Regions from separate parts of the Actinobacillus arthritidis genome, predicted to be linked through region 2. Evidence: riboswitches for the same ligand, from Rfam matches in the RefSeq annotation. Region 2 holds a riboswitch; the other holds the start of a gene.
What was found. Region 2 has a riboswitch for lysine ahead of NYR89_RS04400 (Na+/H+ antiporter NhaC family protein). Riboswitches for the same ligand answer to the same signal wherever they lie in the genome.
Positions count from the first base shown of each region.

Region 1: another riboswitch for lysine. It lies ahead of lysC (lysine-sensitive aspartokinase 3); the one in region 2 lies ahead of NYR89_RS04400 (Na+/H+ antiporter NhaC family protein).

Region 1 is NZ_CP103833.1:821,995-827,584, reverse strand. Features, by position in the region: gene NYR89_RS03880 (ABC transporter permease subunit) at 1-535, shown strand, start outside; gene NYR89_RS03875 (ABC transporter ATP-binding protein) at 573-1,982, shown strand; gene lysC (lysine-sensitive aspartokinase 3) at 2,087-3,439, opposite strand; lysine riboswitch at 3,539-3,722, opposite strand; gene NYR89_RS03865 (DUF496 family protein) at 3,907-4,242, opposite strand; gene ppx (exopolyphosphatase) at 4,439-5,590, shown strand, end outside.
Region 2 is NZ_CP103833.1:935,335-940,924, forward strand. Features, by position in the region: partial or broken gene NYR89_RS10960 (DMT family protein) at 1-6, opposite strand, end outside; partial or broken gene NYR89_RS04390 (transposase) at 7-366, shown strand; gene NYR89_RS04395 (substrate-binding domain-containing protein) at 429-1,403, opposite strand; partial or broken gene NYR89_RS04400 (Na+/H+ antiporter NhaC family protein) at 1,618-3,143, opposite strand; lysine riboswitch at 3,267-3,437, opposite strand; gene NYR89_RS04405 (H-NS family histone-like protein) at 3,685-4,092, shown strand; gene NYR89_RS04410 (lactate permease LctP family transporter) at 4,493-5,590, shown strand, end outside.

The sequences.
Region 1 (5,590 bases), 110 kb from region 2:
TAATGTTTTGATGCGACTTTGTGACATCATGTTGTCATTTCCGGCAGAAGTGATGATTCTTGCCTTAGTTGGCATATTAGGAGCAGGTATTGATCATATTTTATTAGCAATAGTCTGTGTGAAATGGGCTTGGTATGCCAGGATGATCCGAGGGATCGTACTTCAGCATACACATAAGAATTATGTGTTATTTGCGAAAACGGTCGGATCTTCCTATTTACATTTATTGATCCGGCATCTTTTACCAGTCACTTTGGCTGAATTGGTTATTTTAGGTACAGCGGATATCGGTAGTGTAATTTTAATGATTTCAGCCTTGTCATTTTTAGGTTTGGGTGTTCAACCGCCAATTCCTGAGTGGGGAAATATGCTAGCGGATGCAAAAAATATTATGGTATTGCATCCGGAACAAATGTCGCCGGCAGGGTTATCGATTGTTGTCGTAGTAATGGCGTTTAATAGTTTTGGTGATTTCTTACGAGATTATTTTGGACGTAATAACGAGGGTGATGATGAGTATTTTGCAGATCGATAATCTCAATCTCCATACTGTAAACGGTAAGCCCTTACTTATGAATATTTGTCTTTCTCTGCAAGAACAACATTGCTTAGCACTAGTAGGACCTAGTGGGGCAGGGAAAAGTTTATTGAGTAAAGCGATTTTAGGACTTTTACCGGAGAACTTACAAATAAGCGGTCGAATTTCGTTTAAAAATTGCGAAATAACGCCTGAAATATTAAAGCAATTACGGGGACGTAAAATCGGGTTAATTGTACAAAATCCAATGCAAGCATTTGATCCGCTTATGCTACTTATTCATCAGTTTCAGGAAACTTTTCATTTTCACCTACAAATGGATAAAGAGAGTGGAATGCGGTTAGCGGAACAAATGGTTGAGCAAGTCGAACTACCGAAAACATTACTTTACCGTTATCCGAACCAATTAAGCGGTGGTCAATTACAGCGTATGGTTATTGCATTAACGATGGCATTATCTCCGGAATTAATCATTGCAGATGAGCCAACGTCTTCTTTAGATTTTGCGACACAGCAAGCATTGATACCACTCTTTCTGAAGCTCAAACAACGATCATCATTGCTCTTTATCAGTCACGATTTGCATTTAGTGCATTTATTAGCGGATGAAATTGCTGTATTGGAGCAAGGGAAAATTGTTGAACAATGGCGGAATATAGCGGAGCAGACACCCGTTTTAACTCATCATATTAGCCAAGAATTATTGCATTATGCAGAAAGTTTGACACAAGTAACCAGACATACGGATCAAGTAATAAGTACAACGGTTCCGCTTTTAGAACTTACTGATATTTGTAAATCTTACCCCAAATCCCACCGCTTATTTGCCAGAGAATATACTGCGATTTTACAGCATATCAGTTTTAAACTTTATCCGGGCGAAAGTGTAGGATTGATTGGTGGTAGCGGTTCGGGCAAAAGTACGCTTGCACGGCTTATTTGTGGGGTCGAAAAGGCGGATCAAGGACGTATTTTATTGAATGGTCAACCGATAGCACAAACCAAAGTACGCCAGCAACATATTAGCGTTGTGTTTCAGGATTATTTATCCTCATTGAATCCTTATTTTCCAGTTTGGAAAGCGGTTACGGAGCCATTGGTTATTCTCAGTAAACAACAATATTTAAGAGCGGAAGCAAAGCGATGGTTGCCCAAAGTCGGGTTATCGCTAGATTTATTAGATGCGCTTCCACATCAGCTTTCTGGTGGACAAGCTCAACGTGTCTGTCTATGTCGAGCATTAATTACTCAGCCATCATTAATTATATTGGATGAGGTACTGAGTAACCTTGATACCATTAACCAAATGCAGATTTTACGTTTATTAAAACAGTTACAGACTGAGTTTAAAATGAGTTTTTTATTTATTACACATCATTTGGCAACTTTGGAATATCTTTGCGATCGTACTTTAGTTTTAAAAGATGGGCGAATTTTAAGTTAAAAAATAGGCTTGAATAGTATAAGTATTCAAGCCTTTTATAAGGTGATTATGCGGTCGAATTTGTAAAAAATTTTGCAAATTCGACCGCTTATTTACGGATGTAATTACTCGAATAAACCTGCGTGCAGTGAGCGAACCACTTCATCTGCTTCTTCGTTTTTCACTAAGGTACACACGTTGTTTGTACTTGCACCATAGCTAATTAAGCGAATATTGAAGCCTTCAAGTGTATGGAATAACTGTTTTGCCACACCAGCTTGGGTATGTAAGTTGTTACCGATAATCGCAACAAGCGCGAGATCGTTTTCCACTTGTACGTGGCAATAAGCGTTTAATTCATCCAGTAGCTCTTTGGATAACATATCTGCGCCTGACGATGCCGAACCGGTTTTATCTAAGGTTAATGCAACGCTGACTTCCGATGTGGTAATCACGTCTACTGAAATTTTGTGTTTTGCAAGAATTGCAAACACGTTAGCTAAAAAGCCTTGTGCGTGTAGCATTGAAAGGCTGGAAAGCGTTAATAAAGTTTGGTTACGACGTAACGCAATAGCACGGAAAGTCGGGCGCGGTTGTGGATCGCGAGTTACCCAAGTGCCACCTTGTTCCGGTGCTTTGCTTGAACCTACATACACAGGAATATTGCTACGTACAGCCGGTAATAAGGTTGCAGGGTGTAATACTTTAGCGCCGAAAGTTGCCATTTCAGCCGCTTCGTTAAATGCCATCGTATCAATGCGTTGTGCGTTCGGCACAACACGCGGGTCGGTTGTGTAGATACCCGGTACATCCGTCCAAATTAATACGTCATTCGCATTTAATACTTCGGCTAATAGTGCGGCAGAGTAGTCTGAACCGCCACGCCCTAATGTGGTTGTTTTGCCTTCATCATCTCTACCGATAAAACCTTGGGTAATCACGACATTGCCTGTCGCAATTAACGGCTTGATTACTGCATCCGATTGTTGTTGTGTTTTCTCATCATTTGGTGCCGCTTTACCATAATTGCTATTTGTCGCTACAACGTCACGCACATCCACCCATACTGCCGGAAAATTACGTTCTTTTAAAAGTTGAGTGAAAATTTTGGTAGACATCATTTCACCGTGACAGATTAATTCATCGGTTAATGCGTTAGATGTCGCAAGGCTTGCTGATTCGGCTAATGCGCTGATATGTTGTAATAATTCATCAATTTCAGCAGAAATTTCGCTTTGATTTTGTAATTTTTCAATAATGTTATATTGAATTGTACGCACTGCATTTAAAATTTCGTCACGGCGTTCTTTTTCGCAACCGTTTGCCAATTCTACTAAATAATTAGTTACGCCAGCTGATGCAGAAAGTACCACAACACGTGTGTTTGCATCTGTTGTCACGATATTGGCACAAGACGTCATTGCATCAAAATTTGCTACACTGGTTCCACCGAATTTTGCAACCGAAAGATGAGACATAATAAGAATTTCCTCTAAATCAAAGAATAATAGATGATGTTGTGTAGTGGATATTCGAAAGGAAATTTGAGTAGATTAGGCGGTTTGATTTAAGAACCAATTAATCAGAGCACTCCATTTAAACATGTGTTAAATGACAGCTGATAGGATTCAACCTGACTCAGCCGATGTTCATTCCAGTCTAGTGAATTCACACCTCGGCAATCACTCCCATCATTTAATCCTCAAACGGCCCTAGTTGCCTCGGATTAAACTGCCTGAGTGTTGCTCCTCTCCCGCAATGATAAAATCATTACTTCTTTCCATATATCTAGTACGGAAAGCGAGTATAGAAATACCTTTTTATTATGGTTGTGTCAAATAATATTTATTGTAATCAAAGAAAGTGATTAAGGAATGGACATAATTAGAAAAAAACGACAGGATCTAATGAAATCTTGTCGTTTTGGGAAATAGAATCGAAGAAATTATTTATCGTCTTTTGCCGGTGTTGCGGATTTATGAGTTGCCATTTTTTGGCGAATTTCACGACGTTGTTTTGAAAGTTCCGCATTACGGATCATATAATCGTCAACACGGTTTTCGTAGTCATCACGCATATTGGCAATGATCGCACGGATTTCCTCTACACTCATTGAATCATTGATATATTGGTTTAAGTTATCCAATAACAAAACACGTTTTTGATTGTCACGGATTTTACGATCGTTATCCGCCGTTTCACGGTGTAATTTATTTTTTAAACGGTAAAGATGAACATAATCCAACATATCTTGGAAAGATTGTTTTTTAACATCAGCCATTTTAAACCCCTGTTAGTAAATTGAAAGTCAAAATAATATGAATCCTAGACCTTTTCATTCTATTCGTCAAAATGTTTTGCTAAGAGCGGTTTATTTGTTGAAATAACCAACAAATTTATTAAATTTATTCGATTGATTCGTAAGATAAGTGATAAAATCTTGTTATTTTATTGCTCGGTTAAAAGGATTATTTTGTATGACACAGCCTAAACAATTAGTACCTAGAGAATTTGTCGCGATCGATTTGGGATCGAACAGTTTTCATATGATTGTAGCAAGAATTGTGAATGGCTCGATTCAAGTGCTTTCTCGCTTGAAACGCCGAGTACGTTTAGCGGACGGTTTAGATGAACATCGTATTTTAAGCCAAGAAGCAATTCAAAGAGGTGTAGATTGCTTGGCATTATTTGCGGATCGTTTGCAAGGCTTCTCAGTAGAAAATGTAAAGGTGGTCGGTACTTATACCTTACGCCGAGCAATTAACAATGATGAGTTTCTAAAACAGGTCGCAGAAGTCTTTCCATTTCCGATTCAAATTATTTCTGGACCGGATGAAGCCCGTTTAATTTATTCGGGTGTTAGTCATACTCAACCGGAAAGTGGACGAAAATTCGTAGTTGATATTGGCGGCGGTTCTACCGAAATGACGATTGGTGATGACTTTACGCCGTTAAGAGCGGAAAGTCGTCATATGGGATGCGTCAGTTTTGCCAACCGTTTTTTTGCAAAAGGCGAATTGACGATTGAACGATTTGACAGTGCTTACCAATTAGCGATGGAAAAAATTGAGGATTTAGCTTGGGAATATCGTCAGTTAGGTTGGCAACACGTTTTAGGTTCGTCTGGTACGATTAAAACCGTCCAAAAAGTGCTGATTGCCAATGGTTATCGAGATGGATTAATTACCGAAGAACGTTTACAAACCTTAATTGATGAGTGCTTACGTTTTGATTCTCTCAATGCTATTCAAATGAAAGGCTTGTTAGAAGAACGAGCGGACGTATTAGTCCCGGGTTTGGCGATTTTGTTAGCGTTATTCCATAATTTCCGTATCGAATCAATGCGTTATTCAGACGGTGCTTTACGAGAAGGCGTAATGTATGGATTGGAAAAAAGTTTCCAAGTCGGCGATATTCGTCAACGTACCGCTGAGGCTTTAGCAGAGCAGTTCAATATTGATCAGCAACAGGCACACCGAGTAGAGCGAACTGCCTTGGCATTATTTGAGCAAGTGAAGTATTGGCGTAACCGCCGCCAAACGAGTGAATTATCAAGTATGTTGAAATGGGCGAGTTTGTTGCACGAAATCGGTATCGTGATTAATCATAACGGTGTGCATAAACATTCC
Region 2 (5,590 bases):
TTCATTTCAATTGAGCAAGTGATGCAGATGCTAAAGCAAGCGGTCGCAAAACTGCCTCAGGACGCTAAACCGATTTTACATTCCGACCAAGGCTGGCAATATCAGATGGCAGACTATCAAGACATGCTGAGAAAACATCATATTAGACAAAGTATGTCGAGAAAAGGGAATTGCTTGGATAATGGGGCAATGGAAAGTTTCTTTGGACGATTGAAAACGGAATGTTACTTTGGTAAGCGATTTGACACTTTCGAACAGCTTGAGAAAGTGATTCATGAGTACATTCATTATTACAACAATGAACGTATTCAAGTGAAATTAAAAGGACTCAGCCCTGTACAATACAGAACTCAGTCCTTAAATTAAACAGTCTAACTTTTGGGGGTCAGATCATAGTCAATGCCCTTTTTCTATGTATCTATTTCGCATCAAAAATCACTAATATTACTTCTATCAATCGCAATTGCAGGAATACGCAAGACTCTATTGTCTAATTTCCATTCATGACTATTTTCAGGTATTTCTCCTTTAGCTAATAGCACCGCAAAATCAATGATTGCTTTACTTTGCATATGCCAATCATTAGTCACTGTTCCGGCTAATTTTCCTTTTTTAATTAAATGAATTGCTTCCGGTACCGCATCTACACCGTATACCGGCAAACTTTTATTTTTTTCGTCGAGAACTTCAACTGCACCGATTGCCATACTGTCATTATTAGAAATAATCACTTCAATATTATTTTGTGGCGTGGATAACCAAGCATTTACTTTTGTTTTCGCAATCTCTTTATTCCACAAAGCCGATTCCAACGCTAATTGTTCAACTGGAATACCTAAAGCGATTAACTCATCAATTACAGTTTTAGTTCGTTTTTCTGCATCCGGGTGATTAAGTTCACCTTTTAATAAAGCGTATTGCATTTTGCCGTCTTTATTTGTGTCAAATCCATGATTTTCTTTCCAATGTTTTGCAATCATTTTTGCTTGAGCCTTACCTGCCTCTTGTGGATCAGAACCTACATAATAGGCTTTGGCATAACTATTTATCGCTCTAGCTCCTGGATCTTTATTAAATAAAATAATAGGTAAATTTGCTTCTTTTGCCTTGCCAATCACAGTCATCCACGCAGATGGATCCACCAAATTAACCGCCAACACACTTACTTTTGTATCAATTAAAGTCTGCACTTGACTATTTTGTACAAATTGGGAATTTTGTGCATCATTCATTAGAAGCGGTAAAGATCTCTCTTTTGCATATTTGACCAATTCATTGTTCATTAAATGGATAAAATGATCGTCATATTGATATAAACTTACACCGACCGAGTCTTGTGCCATACTCACGAGAGAAACACCAAGCCCCAATGCTACGGTACTAATAGCAGATAACGTTTTCATATAATTCCTCCCATATCATTGCAATGAAGTTATTCAATGACTTACTTTGTAACAAGATAGTACACAATTCAATACTGAAAAAATGTGAGTTTCTTCACAAATTCGACAAATTTATGATGCAAGAGGAATGATTCGATTTGACAAAATGAAGAAAATGATAGTGGTCGAATTTGCAAAATTTTCAACAAATTCGACCGCTTAATTAAGAAAGGAATTAGGCTTCAGTTGCCGCTTTTTTCGATTTAAAGACAAAAATCAATGCAACCATTACGACAGCTGTCGTAACAAAACCTAAAAGTGCTGAGTGGCTAAAACCTAATACTAAATAGCCACTAATTGAAGCCACCGCAACCAATAAGGCATAAGGTAATTGTGAGGTAACATGATCCATATGATTACATTGTGCACCGGTTGAAGAAAGGATAGTTGTATCCGAAATAGGTGAACAATGATCACCACATACCGCACCTGCCATTACGGCAGACATACATGGAATTAACAAACTTGCATCAACATTAATTGCCATTGCTGCCGCAATCGGAAGCATAATCCCAAATGTTCCCCAGCTGGTTCCGGTTGCAAATGCCATTACGCTTGCCAATACAAATAAAATCGCAGGAAGGAATGCTGGATTAATATTGCCTGCAACTAAAGTAGATAGATAATCCCCAGTGTGCATATCCTTCACAACACTACTAATTAACCAAGCTAAAATTAAAATCGCAATCGCACCGAACATTGATTTACAACCGACCCAAACGGCTTTCGGATAATCTTCCGCCTTAATTAAGCCAAGTGTACACAACACAACCGCTAATACACCAGCAGAACCACCTATCACTAAAGAAAGGTTTACATTTGTATTTTCAAATGCACCTAATAGGCTGAATGTTTCAAGTGCTTGTGCACCGGTATAAAGCATTGATGCAACCGTTGTAAAAATTAACACAAGGATAGGAATAATTAATGCATATACACGACCTTTACTTTCCTCGTCTGACGATTCATCAGTACGCCCTTCCGCATGACAAGTGCTTTACGTTCAAAACGAGCCATTGAGCCAATATCAAATGATGTATATGCAACAATAAATACCATAATTAATGCAAATAACGCATAGTAGTTCATCATACTCATTGAAGCGAATGCACTAATCGCCGTATATTCGGTAATACTATAAGTCGTTAATAAACCGCCGATAGTCGCAATAATTGATGCTCCCCAACTAGAAACCGGCATTAAAACACACATAGGTGCGACAGTAGAGTCCAAAATATAAGCTAATTTTGCACGAGAAACCTTGAATTTATCTGTAACCGGTCGTGCAATCGCCCCTACGGCTAAACTATGGAAATAATCATCAATAAATGTCACAAAAACCAAACAGGCGGTTAATAATTTTGCACCACGGCGACCTTTTATATGCTGTTTAGCCCAGTTGGCAAAGGCTTGATTACTACCAGAATAGGTTAACAATGAAGTAAATATACCTAACAATAATAAGAAAATTAAAATTTGTACTTTACCGAAGGAATATTCACCGTCCGAATAAACTAAACCGACTGCAATATTCTTTAAATAAATAAAACCGTCTAAAAAAGACATTGAGAGCATAAATGCCCCGACTAAAATACCAATTCCTAAAGACAGCAGGACTCGGCGAGTAAAGATTGCCAATAATAATGCAAGCGATGCCGGCACAATTGACAGCAATGAGCTTGAATAATCAATTAAATTCATAAAACCTCTAAAGAAATAACTTTGTGATGAAATTAGAGTCAGACAAAGAAGAGGATCTACTGAAATGTATGCAAAGGCATAAGATGAGGTAGGTAATCTGAAATATAGAAATATAGAACCGACCCTAGCAGTAGCACTCCGTAATACAAGATTACGACAGTGTCGTCCCTTTCGGTAACGACCCCAACCAATTAAGATGACGCTTAACTGATTTCGGCAAATACGCCTTTCCTTCTTCCTCATCGTTTTCCACTCAGAAAAAGTACTTATCGGATTTGCACCTCTACAATTTGTAGGACGGCGTAAGATTACCCTAATATCGATAAATTGCCAATAGCAAAATGCAATCTTTTAACCTCTGTAATAAATCGTTTTTTATTTTTCCACTTATATTAGAGTAAATAATTTCTAGGCATAAATTATTTATTTACCTAAATAATTTATTTGGTTAAGATATTATTAATTTCGAAATATTATTATTCTCGGAGTTTATGATAAATTAAATTATTAGTTTTAAATGGTCTTTAATTTGGAGATAAAAATGTCTGATATCTTAAAAACATTATCAAATATCCGCGACTTACGTGTCTTAGCTCGTGAATCAAGTTTAGAACAAATGGAAGCTTTACTTGAAAAAGTTACTATCGTTGTTGAAGAAAAACGTGAAATGGTAAAAGCTCAAGAACTTGAACAAGCTAAATTGCTTGAGGGCTTAAATAAATATAAAGAGTTATTAGCAAAAGATGGTATCTCAGCTGAAGAGCTAGTTGTGTTATTAGGTAGTATCACGGAACGTAAAAAGCGTGAACCGCGTACACCTCGTCCGGCAAAGTACAAATATATTGATGAAAACGGTAATGAAAAAACATGGACGGGTCAAGGACGTACCCCTAGCCAAATTCAAAAAGCATTAAATGAAGGTAAGAGTCTAGCATCTTTTGCTCTCTAATTTTTCTAAAGAACGGGCTAACAATATGATCTGCACCCCAAAGTTGGACTAAATCTCCAATAGATTAAGGTGCAGATTTTTTATTATCGTTACATATTAATTACGCTCTATATTTTTCCTTTTAATATTACAAACCTCAAGGTAATAGCATTAGGTTATAAAAAATCCACAAGAATATTCCACATTCTTATAACTCATACGAGTTAATTTTACAAAATTGTTAAAATTTTATATTTTTTATTGCTTATATTTTAAGCATTTAAATCAAAAAAGTGTGATCTTTATCATAATTTGAAACAAACCTACTATTCTTTTAAAAAATCTCACATACAATGCCCCCACTCAACAAAGTTAACATTTTTTTAACTTATTTTAATAATCAAGCGACTCGAGGTTTCCTATGGCGCTATTTCTTAGTATCTTTCCAATCGTTTTACTCATTTATTTAATGGTAAAACGTAATGCATTACCATCCTATGTTGCGTTACCGTGGGTCGCCGTAGTGGTACTTGTTATTCACCTTCTTTTCTTTGCGACCGATATTACTATTATCAGTGCGAATATCTCATCAGCCATTATGTCGGTTTTCACACCGATTACCGTTATCTTCGGTGCAATTTTATTCAATCGTTTTTCCGAAGCGTCAGGTGTAACCAATACATTACGCAAATGGTTAGGTACAATTAATCCGAATCCGGTTGCACAGCTTATGATTATCGGTTGGGCATTTGCATTTATGATTGAAGGTGCAAGTGGTTTTGGTACACCGGCGGCAATCGCGGCACCGATTTTGGTCGGTTTAGGTTTTAACCCGATTAAAGTTGCGATCCTCGCATTAGTAATGAACTCAGTTCCAGTATCTTTCGGTGCAGTAGGTACACCAACTTGGTTCGGTTTCGGTTCATTAAATTTAGCCGAAGCACAAATTCTTGAAATCGGTTCAATGACAGCACTTATCCATGCTTTTGCGGCATTAGTGATCCCAGTAATTGCACTAAGCTTTATCGTAAGCTGGAAAGAAATTCGTCAAAACATCGTATTCATATATTTAAGTGTATTTGCGTGCGTAGTGCCTTACATCTTACTTGCTCAAGTAAACTATGAATTTCCATCTTTAGTGGGTGGTGCAATCGGTATGTTTATTTCGATTTTCCTTGCTAATAAAGGCGTAGGCTTAGCAAAAGTTGAAAATACTTTGGAAGGCTCTGTACCACTAAAAGAAGTGGCAAAAGCTCTACTTCCAACCGGTTTATTAATTGGTTTCTTAATCATCACTCGTATTCAACAATTACCATTTAAAGCGATGATGAACGATACAACCGCTTGGATTAGCACACAATTAGGTTCACTTGGTCAATTTGAAATCAGCCAAGGTTTAGTATTCAGCTTAAAAAATATCTTTGGTACAGCGGTAAGTGCTAACTACAAATTACTTTATGTACCGGCATTAATTCCGTTTGTAATTACCGTTTTAATTTGTATCCCACTTTTCTCTTTA